Regions from separate parts of the Pseudochrobactrum algeriensis genome, predicted to be linked through region 4. Evidence: predicted binding sites of a transcription regulator. Region 4 holds the regulator's gene; each other region holds the start of a gene.
The links. Region 4 encodes PhoB, which activates phosphate uptake and scavenging genes when phosphate is short. Its sites were predicted from a motif close to TGTCATNNANCTGTCAT; they were not measured.
Positions count from the first base shown of each region.

Region 1: KHQ09_RS12035 (DapH/DapD/GlmU-related protein) is a predicted target of PhoB. The motif match lies at 1,982-1,998, and genes of this name have one in related genera.
Region 2: KHQ09_RS08840 (esterase-like activity of phytase family protein) is a predicted target of PhoB. The motif match lies at 1,384-1,400, and genes of this name have one in related genera.
Region 3: phnC (phosphonate ABC transporter ATP-binding protein) is a predicted target of PhoB. The motif match lies at 1,546-1,562, and genes of this name have one in related genera.

Region 1 is NZ_CP075361.1:2,133,510-2,136,870, forward strand. Features, by position in the region: gene KHQ09_RS12025 (Nramp family divalent metal transporter) at 1-545, opposite strand, end outside; partial or broken gene KHQ09_RS12030 (CreA family protein) at 685-1,116, opposite strand; gene KHQ09_RS12035 (DapH/DapD/GlmU-related protein) at 1,231-1,878, opposite strand; gene KHQ09_RS18505 (hypothetical protein) at 2,038-2,166, shown strand; gene KHQ09_RS12040 (SCO family protein) at 2,178-2,765, shown strand; gene KHQ09_RS12045 (50S ribosomal protein L11 methyltransferase) at 2,872-3,361, shown strand, end outside.
Region 2 is NZ_CP075361.1:1,470,788-1,474,148, reverse strand. Features, by position in the region: gene KHQ09_RS08845 (DNA polymerase IV) at 1-1,333, shown strand, start outside; gene KHQ09_RS08840 (esterase-like activity of phytase family protein) at 1,619-3,361, shown strand, end outside.
Region 3 is NZ_CP075361.1:308,152-311,512, forward strand. Features, by position in the region: gene phnK (phosphonate C-P lyase system protein PhnK) at 1-120, shown strand, start outside; gene phnL (phosphonate C-P lyase system protein PhnL) at 123-842, shown strand; gene KHQ09_RS03535 (LbetaH domain-containing protein) at 839-1,453, shown strand; gene phnC (phosphonate ABC transporter ATP-binding protein) at 1,616-2,470, shown strand; gene phnD (phosphonate ABC transporter substrate-binding protein) at 2,517-3,361, shown strand, end outside.
Region 4 is NZ_CP075361.1:3,380,531-3,383,891, reverse strand. Features, by position in the region: gene KHQ09_RS17790 (cell wall hydrolase) at 1-898, opposite strand, end outside; gene phoB (phosphate regulon transcriptional regulator PhoB) at 1,445-2,131, opposite strand; gene phoU (phosphate signaling complex protein PhoU) at 2,255-2,977, opposite strand; gene pstB (phosphate ABC transporter ATP-binding protein PstB) at 3,095-3,361, opposite strand, start outside.

The DNA.
Region 1 (3,361 bases), 1.2 Mb from region 4:
TCAATCCAGCGGAACCCCTTGCTCTGCATATATAGCACGACAAAAACATCGAGCGCGGTCAGCAACACACCGAGTTCCAGCGGCATACCAAACAGCAGATTAAGCGCAATCGCTGTGCCGATTACCTCGGCAAGGTCGGTGGCACAGATTGCAATCTCCGCGCCGATCCATAAGAACCATGCCATCGCCGGAGAATAAGCGTCACGGCAGGCCTGCGCCAGATCGCGTCCCGTCGCCACAGCCAGTCGCGTGCAAAGTGACTGGAGCAGAATAGCCATGATATTGGAAACCAGCGCCACAACCAACAGCGTATAGCCAAAGCGTGAGCCACCGGCGATAGATGTCGCCCAGTTGCCGGGATCCATATAGCCGACCGCCACCAGATAACCCGGCCCTGCAAAGGCGGCAAATTTTCTCCACCGCGTGCCATGACGCGGAATTGTAATGGAACCATTGACCTCAGCCAGCGATTTCGCTGCCGGTTCCTGACGCCATGCGCCGGAATTATCAGCACCTTCCGCCAGTGGAAATTCATTTTTCTTCATGAAAAATCTTCGTGCGCAAATAGTAATGAAACTCATTTGCAACTAGGCGCTCAATTTTAATATCCGTCAAGAGAAAATACTGAAGTATAAAAGCAGCATAAAAAATGCCGGTTAAAACCGGCATTTTCTTATAAATAATTTATTGCGGCTTACCTTTTTCCCACATCACATCACCGCGATAAAGCGGCACGGTTGAGAGCGACGTCTTGGCAGAACCGTCCTGCACCTGTGAGGCATGTGCCAGATAAATCAGCGTATTATTGGTCTGATCATAAATGCGGGTAATCACCAGCTTCTTCCAGATCAGGCTGGTGCGCTCGGAAAATACCCGCTCACCGCCTTTGCCCAGCTTGATATCTCCGATGGTAATCGGCCCTGTCTGCTCACAGGAAATCGACGCATTGGACGGGTCTTCAAACCAGTTCCCCTTCTGCAGCCGGTCAATCATACCGCGCGAGAAAGATGCCAGATGGCAGGTCACACCCTGCACTTTCGGATCGCTGACCGCATCAATCACAATATCATTGCCGAGCCAGTCCACACCAACTTTGCCGATTTCCTCCGCCTGCACCATGCTGACACTTGTCAAAGGAGACAAGGCCAGCATTGCACCCAGAGCTGTAACGGTCAGAAATTGCTTCATAAACATCTCCTGCATTCAGATTTGAATCAAATATGGAATGGCTCACGCATCCTCTGCCAAAGGCAGCCACTTATCGAGAAAAGCATTAATCTCCATGGTCTGAATATCCGGCAGCGCTTTATAAATCAGTTCCACCGGCCAGTCCCACCATGCACTCTGCAACAGGCGCTCAACCGTCTTCTCATCAAAACGCGGTCGCAGAATTTTTGCAGGTACACCGGCAACAATCATATAGGGTGGCACATCTTTAGAAACCACTGCGTTAGCGCCGATCACGGCACCGGTGCCGATGCTCACACCGGGCAATATCACCGCGCCATGACCGATCCAGACATCATTGCCGATTGTCACCCGTCTTGAGGAACGGTGTGCACGATACTCCATATCCACACCGATATTGCGGAAATATTCATTCGGCCGGTAGGTCATTTTATGCATGGTCAGGCGTTGCATCGGATGTTCCAGCGCATTGATCCGCACATTGGAAGCAATGGAGCAAAAATGTCCGATCTCAGCATAAATTCCCTCGCCGTTGCGCTCCAGATAGGTAAAATTACCGATCTGTACATCACGCAGGATCACCCGCTCAGCGATTTCGGTATATTGTCCGAGTTTAACGGATTTCAGCTGCGCGCTCGGATGAATTTTCGGCTGCACATCACGCGAAAACTGCAAAACATCCTCACTCATCACGTTTTATTCCTGCATAAGTTCAATTTCAAAAATTTCTGAAATTTCATAAAAGATGGGAAAATCACACAGACAGCCTTTGCCAAACTGCCACAAGCCAGCTATAACATTATTATGACGACAGCTGATAGACAGGCCAACGGACACGAGAGCAGAAAATTGCTTTGGATTAGCGGCGTGGTATTAATCACCGCTCTGGCCGCTGGCGCTTTGTTTGCAGGCTGGATGAATTACAGCGACACCATATTCATGACCATGCTCATGGATGGTATTTCATGGTGCTTCTGAGGATCTGATTTATGCGTAAATATCTTCCTGTTCTGGTGCTGTTTGTTGCCGCTTTCACAATCGGCATTGTCGGCTTTCAGGCCTATCGCGACAAACAAATGGCCTCCGGCGAAGAGAGCCCCTATGGCGGCGCATTCAAGCTTGTCTCTATGAATGGCAGTGAAATCACTGATCAGTCTCTGCGCGGCAATCCTTCAGTCGTGTTTTTCGGCTATACCCATTGTCCGGTTGTCTGCCCGACCACCCTCTTCGATCTCGACAGCTGGCTGAAAGAGCTCGGCCCTGAAGGCGCGGCTATTCGCGGCTATATGGTCACTGTTGATCCTGAGCGTGACACACCGGAATATATTCAGAAATACATTACCAATGTCTCCGACCGTATCACCGGTATTACCGGCGATCCGAAGGACATTGCTGCGATGCTGAAATCCTATAATATCTACGCCAAGAAAGTTGATGAAGACGGCGAGAATTACACGATGGATCACACCGCCTCCATCCTGCTTCTCGACAAGAATGGCCGTCTGCGCTCAACCATCGCCTATGGCGAACCGTCAGAAACAGCAATTTCCAAGCTGAAACGTCTGGCAGCAGGCTGATTATAGCGGATAGCATTCGCATCTGACCAAGCTTCGTGATAGAGCAGTTTTCCTGAGTAAGGAAACTGCTCTATTCTTTTTTATAACTCCAATTCAGAGACCCCACATGGCACAGTACCGCTTATATCTCACACGGGACAAAGATCAGGCTGAGCAGATTTTCGATCTGCTGGAACCGGTATTTGAAGAAGACGGTCTGCCGCTGGCCAATACTGAAATTGATGAAGACAAGCAGATTTATGAAATCTCGCTTTATACCGAAGATAAAGCCGGTGCTGATGAAGCCCTGCCGCGCATGGCCGCTTGTCTGGGTCTGAAGCCGGAAGAAATCGGCGTGGAAGAACTGCCGGATATTGACTGGGTTCTGCATTCTCTCGAAGGTCTGAAGCCTGTTCGAGCCGGTCGCTTCTTTGTTCACGGCTCCCATGACCGCGACAAGCTGCAGGATGGCGATATCGGCATTGAAATTGATGCAGGCCTTGCTTTTGGCACCGGTCATCACGGCACTACCGCCAGCTGCCTTGAGATGATCGAAGAAATTGTTGCGCTTGAAGAGCCGAAAAATGTGCTTGATCTCGGCACCGGCAGTGCGGTTC
Region 2 (3,361 bases), 1.5 Mb from region 4:
TTCCGGTTATTTTGCTGAGGCCGATCCGCAGGCAGGTTTCTGCCGCGATTGCCTGACTGTGCAGAAAAAACGCCGTAGTGAACCGAGACCACGCTGCAGCGCTTGCGGCAGCCCGCGTCTGGTACGTCATGAAGAGCTATATGATTTAAGCTTTGCACATATTGATTGCGATGCTTTTTACGCTTCCATTGAAAAACGCGACAATCCTGAACTGCGTGACAAGCCGGTGATTGTCGGCGGCGGCAAGCGTGGTGTGGTTTCCACCTGCTGCTATATTGCGCGTATTCACGGTGTGCGTTCTGCTATGCCGACTTTCAAAGCCATTGAGCTCTGCCCGCAGGCCGTATTCGTTAAGCCGAATATGGAGAAATACCGCAAGGTCGGGCATCAGATTCGCCAAATGATGTTTGATCTCACGCCATTGGTCGAACCGCTTTCGATTGATGAGGCGTTTCTGGATTTGCGCGGTACGGCCAAACTGCACCGTGCGCCTCCTGCCCTTGTACTGGCAGAATTCGCCCGCCGGATTGAACAGGAAATCGGCATCACCGTTTCTGTCGGCTTGTCCTACTGCAAATTTCTGGCGAAACTTGCCTCGGACATGGAGAAGCCGCGTGGTTTCTCGGTGATCGGGGAAGAGGAAACGCTGGATTTTCTGAAGCCTAAGCCAGTCGGTATGATCTGGGGTGTCGGTAAAGCGCTCAATGCCAAGCTCAATGCTGACGGTATTCAGACCATAGGACAGCTCCAGCAAATGGAAGAATCTGCGCTGATGAAGTCCTATGGCGTGATGGGGCAGCGTCTCTACCGCCTCTCCCGCGGCATGGACACGCGCACAGTGCAGCCTGAAAGCGAGATGAAGAGCATCTCCAATGAAACCACGTTTGATATTGATATCGCCAAGGCTGAAGAGCTGGTGCCGGTACTGCGTGCATTGTCGGAAAAAGTTGCCGGGCGACTGAAACATGGCGAGATTGCCGGTCATACAGTGGTACTGAAGCTGAAAACCAAGGATTTCCAAAGCCGCACCCGTAATCATCGTCTGAGCGATCCTACGCAGCTTGCCGACAGGATTTTCCGCACCGGCCTTTATATGCTGCAAAAGGAAATTGACGGCACCAAATACCGCCTGCTCGGTATCGGCGTGACCGACCTCACCGATCCGGTAAAGGCTGATCCGCCTGATCTCGTGGATATCAAAGCCGGTAAGCGTGCGGCGGCTGAAACTGCCATTGATAAGCTACGCTCCAAATTCGGCTCCAAAACAGTGGAAACCGGCTACACATTCGGCAAAGGCAACCTCGCCCGCCCGCAGACACCGTCTGACAAATAGGTTTGGCCTGACTGCGGTTTTTCCAGCGAATAAAATGCTAATAAAAGCCATGTCATCATTTCTTCATGGAAGTGACATTTGTCTGAAACAGAGAACGGCGAAATCTCCCCTCAATGTCTGAATCAAAAAGTGGCAGGCTATAGCGAAAATGGTGATTTCGAGCACCGGAACACAGCGTACATATAAGTACGTGAGTACCGGAAGCGTAGAAATTGCCATTTGCAGCAAGGCATGGCGGCTTTTGGATCAGAGATCCAGAATTTTATCCAACATTCGGGGATATTCATGTCGCGCCGTTCTATGAGACTTTCTCTCATCACCGCTCTTACTGCCACTCTGGCAAGTTCCGTTGCTTTTTCCGCTTCGGCTGAGCCGGTTTTCAACCGCATCGCCAGCTTTGCAGTCGCCGATAACCTGCCGAAAGATGCCGATGCAAAAGCGGCGACATCTTCCGAGATCATCACGGTTTCCGAAGACGGCAATATGCTGATCTATTCCGACAGCCCGTATGGCGGCATCGGTTTTGTTGATATTACCGATCCGAAAAATCCTAAAGCCGGCGGCGTTCTTAAAGTTGAAGGCGAGCCGACATCAGTTACTGTAGCAGGCAAGCGCGTTTTCGCCGGTGTCAACACATCTGAAAGCTATGTGAAGCCATCAGGCCGTCTGGATGTGATTGATATTGCATCGCGCAAGGTTGAAATGAGCTGCGATCTCGGCGGCCAGCCGGATTCGGTAGCCGTTTCACCAGACAAGACATTCCTCGCCGTTGCCATTGAAAATGAGCGCGATGAAGAGCTGAATGATGGTGAGTTGCCACAGCTGCCAGCCGGTAATCTGGTTATTCTCAATCTCAAAGACGGCACACCGGATTGCAAAACCATGAAAGTGGTTGATCTGACCGGTATTGCAGAAGTTGCACCGGAAGACCCTGAACCGGAATTTGTTTCCATCAACAGCAAGAATGAAATTGCTGTTACACTTCAGGAAAACAACCATATTGCGATCGTCGATGCTGCTTCCGGCAAGATCACCGCGCATTTTTCTGCCGGTACTGTTGACCTCGACAAGATCGACACCAAGAAAGACGGCCAGATCAAATTTAACGGCGAGATGAAAAATGTCGCCCGCGAGCCGGATACCATCAAATGGATTGGCGATGATCGTCTGCTAACCGCCAATGAAGGCGACTATAAAGGCGGCTCCCGCGGCTTCACGATCTTCGATAAGACCGGCAAAGTGACTTATGAATCCGGCAACACGCTGGAGCACAAGATTGCTGCACACGGCCATTATCCGGAAAAGCGCAACAAGAAAGGCGTTGAGCTGGAGGGTGCCGAAGTCGGCCGTTTTGGTGATACCAACTATCTTTTCGTTGCCAGCGAGCGCGGCTCAATGGTCGGTGTTTATAAAGATACCGGTAAAGATCCTGAATTCGTTCAGCTGCTGCCATCGGGTATCGGCCCTGAGGGCGTGCTGGCGATCCCGTCACGTAACCTGCTGGTAACCGCTAATGAAACTGATCTGGGTGAAGACGGCGCCGCCCGCTCCCATGTGATGATTTATGAGCTGCAGGACAAAGCCGCAGATTATCCGCAGCTGGTTTCGGAACTGACGGAAGAAGGCACACCAATCGCCTGGGGCGCACTCTCCGGTCTGGTTGCTGATGAAAGCAAAGACGGCATTCTCTATGCAGTTTCTGACTCTGCTTATTTTGCTGCGCCGACAATCTACACGATTGATGCGAACCAGAAGCCTGCGAAAATCGCCTCTGCGCTGCTCGTCAAGCGCGGTAAAGATGCAGCGCAAAAGATTGATCTTGAAGGCATTACGACCGATGGCAAAGGCGGTTTCTGGCTGGCTAATGAAGGCGACCAGAAGAAACTGGTGCCGCATGCCATTCTCAATGTGAATGATAAAGGCGAGATCAAAAAAGAAATCGCTTTGCCTGAAGACCTGCTCAAGCATCAGACCCGTTTCGGTCTTGAAGGCATCACCCGCACCGGTGAAGGCGATAATGAAACGCTC
Region 3 (3,361 bases), 360 kb from region 4:
CACCGCATGATGGTGATGAAAGACGGTCATATCATCGAAGCCGGTCTGACCGACCGCGTGCTGGATGATCCGCAGGCACCTTATACACAGCTGCTCGTTTCCTCGATTTTGCAGGTTTAATCATGACTATGCCTCTTATTGTTTCGGAAGTGGCAAAGAGCTTCACCATGCATTTGCAGGGCGGTATTGCGCTGCCGGTGGTGACAAATGTATTCTTTGCGCTGAAAGCCGGTGAATGTGCTGTGCTCGGTGGCCCGTCCGGTGCCGGTAAAAGTTCGATCCTGAAAATGGTCTATGGCAATTATGCCGTGGACGAAGGCCAGATCATTCTGCGCCATCACGGTAAGCAGATTGATATTGCCTCGGCTGATCCGCGCACGGTTATGGCTGTGCGCCGTGATACGATTGGTTATGTCAGCCAGTTTTTGCGCACTGTGCCGCGTGTCAGCGCGCTGAATGTGGTGGCTGATCCGTTGTTTGCCCGTGGTGTTGATCGTGAGCAGGCGCAGGACAAAGCCCGTGAATTACTGGCTATGCTCAACCTGCCGCAGCGCCTGTGGGATCTGCCGCCAGCCACGTTCTCCGGTGGCGAGCAGCAGCGTGTGAATATTGCCCGTGGTTTCATCACCGATCATCCGGTGTTGTTGCTTGATGAGCCGACCGCTTCGCTCGATGCCAAAAACCGTGAAGTTGTTATGGAGTTGATCCGTCGCAAAAAAACAGAAGGCGTGGCGATGCTTGGCATTTTCCATGATGAAGATGTGCGTGAGGCTGTGGCTGACCGCATCATCGACGTGACCGAGTTTGCTCCGGGTTATGTACGTCAGGGAGCAGATGCATGACCAGATTGTCAGAACAGCCGTTTATCCATCCGGATACGGAAATTTCCGACAGCACATTTGGCCGCTATACGGAAATTGGTACCCGTTGTCGTATTTCTGAAACGGAAATGGGTGACTATTCCTATATTGAGCGCGACGGCATGGTCTGGTGCGCCAAGATCGGTAAGTTTGCGAATATTGCCGCTTCGGTGCGTATCAATGCCACCAATCATCCGATGTGGCGCGCAACACTGCATCACTTTACCTATCGCGCCAATGATTACTGGCCGGATGCCGAGCAGGAAGCGGATTTCTTTGAATGGCGCCGCGCTCATGAAGTGACCATCGGTCATGATACATGGCTGGGGCATGGCGTGACCGTTTTGCCCGGTGTTAAAATCGGTAATGGTGCGGTCATCGGCTCTGGTGCTGTGGTGTCCAAAGATGTGGCGCCTTATACGATTGTCGGCGGCGTGCCTGCCAAACTCATTCGTCAGCGTTTTTCCGATGCGATTGTCGAGCGTCTGGAAGCTCTGGCGTGGTGGGACTGGGATCATCAGCGCCTGCGTGATGCACTGGATGATTTCCGCAAGCTTGAAATTGAAGCTTTTCTTGAAAAGCACGGCGGCTGATAGCCAAGCTGCTGAATCCAATCGCAGAACAGAGCCGCCGGAATTTCCGGCGGCTTTTTTGTCAAAAATCTGATTCAGAACTTTCATGGAAGTGTAATCTAACTTACATTTTCATTTCATATCACGCGCCTAATTTCGCAGGGAAATTGATAGAGGGCGCTGATGCTGAAGCTTGAAAATGTAACCCGTCGTTTTGGCGGCAATACTGCGGTTGCAGATGTAAATCTGGAAATCCCGCAGGCCCAGATGGTGGGGATCATTGGCGCATCCGGTGCCGGTAAATCCACTTTGTTGCGAATGATTAATCGTCTGATTGATACATCGGACGGTTCGATTGTTTTCAAAGATCAGGACGTGTCGCGTCTGCGCGGTTCTGAGCTGCGCCGCTGGCGCAGTGATTGCGCAATGATTTTCCAGCAGTTCAATCTGGTGCCACGTCTTGATGTGCTGACCAATGTGCTGCTCGGCCGTCTTAATCAACGTTCTACAGTTAAAAGCCTGATGGGCATTTTCTCCCGTGAAGAGCGCGCACAGGCTATCGCCAATATCGAGCGTCTGGACATTGTCAAAACCGCCTTGCAGCCTGCCGGAACATTGTCCGGTGGTCAGCAGCAACGCGTGGCGATTGCCCGCGCGCTGATGCAGAACCCGAAAGTTATTCTCGCAGATGAACCGATTGCCTCGCTTGACCCGCGCAATGCGCAGGTGGTGATGAGCGCTTTGCGCGACATCAATAAGCGCGAAGGCCTGACAGTTATCACCAATCTTCACACGCTGGATACCGCACGCACCTATTGCGACCGGATCATAGGTATGCAGGGCGGACGCGTTGTGTTCGACGGAACACCGGCTGAACTCACACAACTGGCAGCGCGCCGCATTTATGGTGCCGAAGCCGATGATGAAAGCTTCTCGGAAGCTGTGACTTCAACAGCTCTGGAGCAGCCTGCACCGGAAGCTCCGGTCAGCCCGCAAGTGGCACGACAGGTCGCAAAGCTCGTTGCAGACGCACAGTAACACTCATCCAAAACCAAACGATAATCGTTTAACAGGAGAATGGTTCATGACCTTCAAGAAGCTTTTGCTCGGCGCCGTTGCGCTGTCCGCAGTGGCAACCGCAACCGCAGCGCAGGCAGATAAGCCTGAAGTGTTCCGCGTTGGTATTATCGGCGGCGAAAACGAAGCTGACCGTCTGCGCAATTACCAGTGCATTATTGACCAGCTGCCAAAGGCAATCGGCGTTAAGGAAGTTAAACTGTTTCCTGCTGCCGACTATGACGGCGTTATTCAGGGTCTGCTCGGCGGCACACTGGATTATGCAGAGCTTGGCGCTTCCGGTTATGCCAAAATCTATCTGACCAAAGAAGATGCTGTTGAGCCGATCCTGACCACTGAACAGACCGATGGTTCGACCGGTTATTATTCGATCATGGTTGCCCGTAAAGACAGCGGCATCAAGACTGTTGCCGATATGAAAGGTAAGAAGCTTGGTTTTGCTGATCCGGATTCAACCTCCGGCTATCTCATTCCGGTAACCTCGCTGCCAAAAGATCTCGATGGCGCGACAGTTAAAGATTATTTCAGCGAAACCGGTTTCGGCGGCGGCCATGAAAATCTGGTTCTGGCTGTAAAAGACGGCAAGTTTGATGCCGGTACAACTTTCGGCTCCGGCGTTGGCAGCTTCGATGAAGGTTACACATCCGGTAACCTGCGCAAGATGGTCGACAAAGGCCTGATCGACATGAAAGACTTCACAGAAGTCTGGAAATCCCCGCTGATCCCGAACGGCCCGATCGTTATCCGCACAGCCATTGATGCTGATCTGAAAGCCAAGTTCAAAACCTATATGATGGATCTGCCAAAGACTGATCCGGAGTGCTTTGCTTCCACAATGGGCGGCGATTTCAA
Region 4 (3,361 bases):
CGATCGCATCAACTTTTTGCTTGTTCATATCTTCCGCACCTGCTGCAAAAGTATTCTGCGTTGCGGAGGCTGCAACCGGTTTGGTTTCAAACGGCAGCTGCGCCGGAACCGGCGTATTTACAGCCGGTGCATGATAGGCAAGCTGCACCGGTACTTCCGCTGCAGCCGGTTGTGCAGCCTGCACATCCTGTCCGGCAGATGCCACCATCACCGGAGCAACGACAGGCAGACGGTCACCTTTACCGGCCTTAGCCGTATCCGTTACATCATAAATGCTATCCGGCATGGACTGGTTTCTTGGTTCATAGGCAGCCGCCAGATTATACGGGGTTTCAGGCAGCGGCGATTCCAGCGTACCGTCTCTGCGGCGCTTTTCGTAGAAAGAATTGCCACCGGCAACCAACACATAATGCATATTTCTATACGGGAATTTCAGGCCGGCCGTATGGAAGAACATTGCATTCTTCAGCTTCGGATGGCGTTCGCCTTTCAGCACGGAATCCGCCGCTTCTTTTACATCCGGCAAAGCTTTGGAATTCATGGCACGGGTCATAACGCCCGGTGCAAACTGGTTTTTCTGTCCGACAACGCCGCAAATGGTTTCCGGATATTTTTCCGAGACCAGACGATTCATCACCACCGTGCCGACTGCAACAAGGCCATCACGACTGGAGCGGGCAGATTCAAAGAACATTGCGCGCTCAAGGCATTCGCGGTCTCTGGAAGTGTATGTGTAGGTCTTTTTGCCATTACGGACGGTCACACCGGATTCCTTGGCAGACTGTGCAGCCTTGGCAGATTTGGAACCGGTCGAAGTCGTGGTGCAGCCAGCAAGGATAAACGGCGTGGCAACCAGAGCACCGATAAACAGTGTTTTCGCTAAATAAGAGCGTTTCAACGGTTCATCCTTATCAATAATTTCCCGTACACCCGGGTCACACAGAGATCCTGTGCGCGAGCCCCGGGAAATTCGGGGGCTATTAGGGCTAAATAAAGGCGCAAGGCCCGATTTATATTCGTGTTCCGGTTAGCGACAACCGGTTAAAATTTACCCCAAGAAAATGCGCCTTATTAGTTAACGCTCTGTTAACGCATTCTTTTGAGTGATTACTAAAATACGCAAGATTACGTAAAGACTTCACTAACCTAGTGAAATGAAGCAGCTTGCCGGATTATGGCTTTGCAGCAATTCCGGTACGATATTGCCTTATTTCACAACCTGATAGCGCCTCAGACACGGGCGCATCATGCAATTGACCGCCCTGTTGCGTTAGTCATAATTCATTACAGCGCGTTACAAATAACTGATATTTTGTGAAGGCAATTTGCTTTTATGACGCTATAGCCTTTGCAGACACGGCTTTCCGCAGAATCAGAAATATAAAAACCGGCGTGAATTTTCTTCACACCGGTTCAGTATTTTTCACAAATATCCGGCAGGTTATCAGCCGAAAGCATAACCGGCACCGCGAACGGTGCGAATCGGATCCACTTCACGACCGGTATTGATCGCCTTGCGCAGACGGCCGATATGCACATCCACCGTGCGGTCATCGACGTAAATATCCCGCCCCCAGATACCATCCAGCAATTGCGTGCGCGAGAAAACACGCCCCGGTGCCATCATAAAATATTCAAGCAGACGAAACTCTGTCGGCCCGAGTTTGATTTCGCGTTCCTTGCGGTAAACGCGGTGCTGCTGACGGTCGAGAACAATCTCGCCGACTTTCAGCACATGGGAAAGCACACTCGGATTGGCGCGGCGCAGCATCGCCTTGATACGTGCCAGCAGTTCCGGTGTGGAGAATGGTTTGACAACATAATCATCCGCGCCAACGGCCAGACCGCGCACACGCTCGGATTCCTCACCGCGTGCTGTCAGCATGATAATCGGCAGACGCTCTGTCTCTGCACGCTGACGCAGACGGCGGCAAAGTTCGATGCCGGAAACACCAGGCAGCATCCAGTCGAGAACCAAAAGATCAGGGACGTTTTCGCGTAAATAAATTTCGGCTTCATCGCCACGCAGGATCGTATCGACCTGATAGCCTTCAGCCTCAAGATTATAGCGCAGCAATTCGCTGATGGCTTCTTCGTCTTCAACAACCGCTATTCTTGGCGTGTGTGACATTGCGTATCCACTATTCGTTTAGACATAAGGGGGCATTTGCATTCCGGCACAGCCGGAATGCATGACGTTTATTCTGACAGGCAGGGCTGAATGCCCTGCATATCGGCTGCCGGTTAGAGCAGCTTAGTTTTTATGCAATTCGTCGAGAACGACGTCATGGCTCAGATCATCTTTCGGACGATCCGGCGGCATCTGATTACCGGTGACAATATAATAGACCGTCTCGGCAATATTGGTGGCATGATCGCCGATACGCTCAATATTCTTGGCGCAGAACAGAAGATGCGTACAGGCCGTAATATTGCGCGGATCTTCCATCATATAAGTCAGAAGTTCGCGGAACAGCGATGTGTACATCGCATCAATTTCATCATCGCGGTCGCGGACAATATTGATCTGGGTCACAGAACGCGTTGCATAGGCGTCCAGCACATCTTTTAGCTGGGTGCGGGCAAGCTCTGCCAGTGTTTCTAGACCGCGATAAAGCTTCACCGACTGACGTGTTTCCGAAACGGCAACAACACGCTTGGCAATGTTTTTGCCCATATCGCCAACGCGTTCCAGATCCGCTGAGATACGGATCGCGCCGATAATTTCGCGCAGATCCACAGCCATCGGCTGACGCTTGGCGATAATCATAATCGCCTTGTCATCAATTTCACGTTCGCCTGCATCAAGGATCAGATCCTCGGAAATGACCCGCTGTGCCAGCGCATTATCGGCAGTAACAATCGCCTTGATGGACTGTTCCACCATACGCTCCGCATGACCGCCCATTTCGGCGATTTTACGGGCGAGAAACTTCAGTTCTTCATCATAGGACGTAACCGTATGCTGTGACGGCATGGAAATTTCCTTATCCTGTGGCACTGCCAAAGCAGTCTGTAAAACTCCAGAGCATTTCCGGCTTATATTGCCTCATAGAAAATGCTCTATCTTGTTTGTTTTTACGCGTAAGCTCGATCAGCCGAAACGACCGGTAATATAATCCTGCGTACGTTTTTCTTTCGGCGTGGTGAACATCATATCCGTGTCACCGACCTCTACCAGATTGCCCAGATGGAACATGGCTGTGGTCTGCGAAATACGCGCAGCCTGCTGCATTGAGTGGGTCACGATGACAATCGTATAGTCACGGCGCAACTCGTCAATCAGCTCTTCCACTTTCGCGGTTGCAATCGGGTCAAGCGCCGAACAAGGCTCATCCATCAGAATAACTTCAGGGCTCAC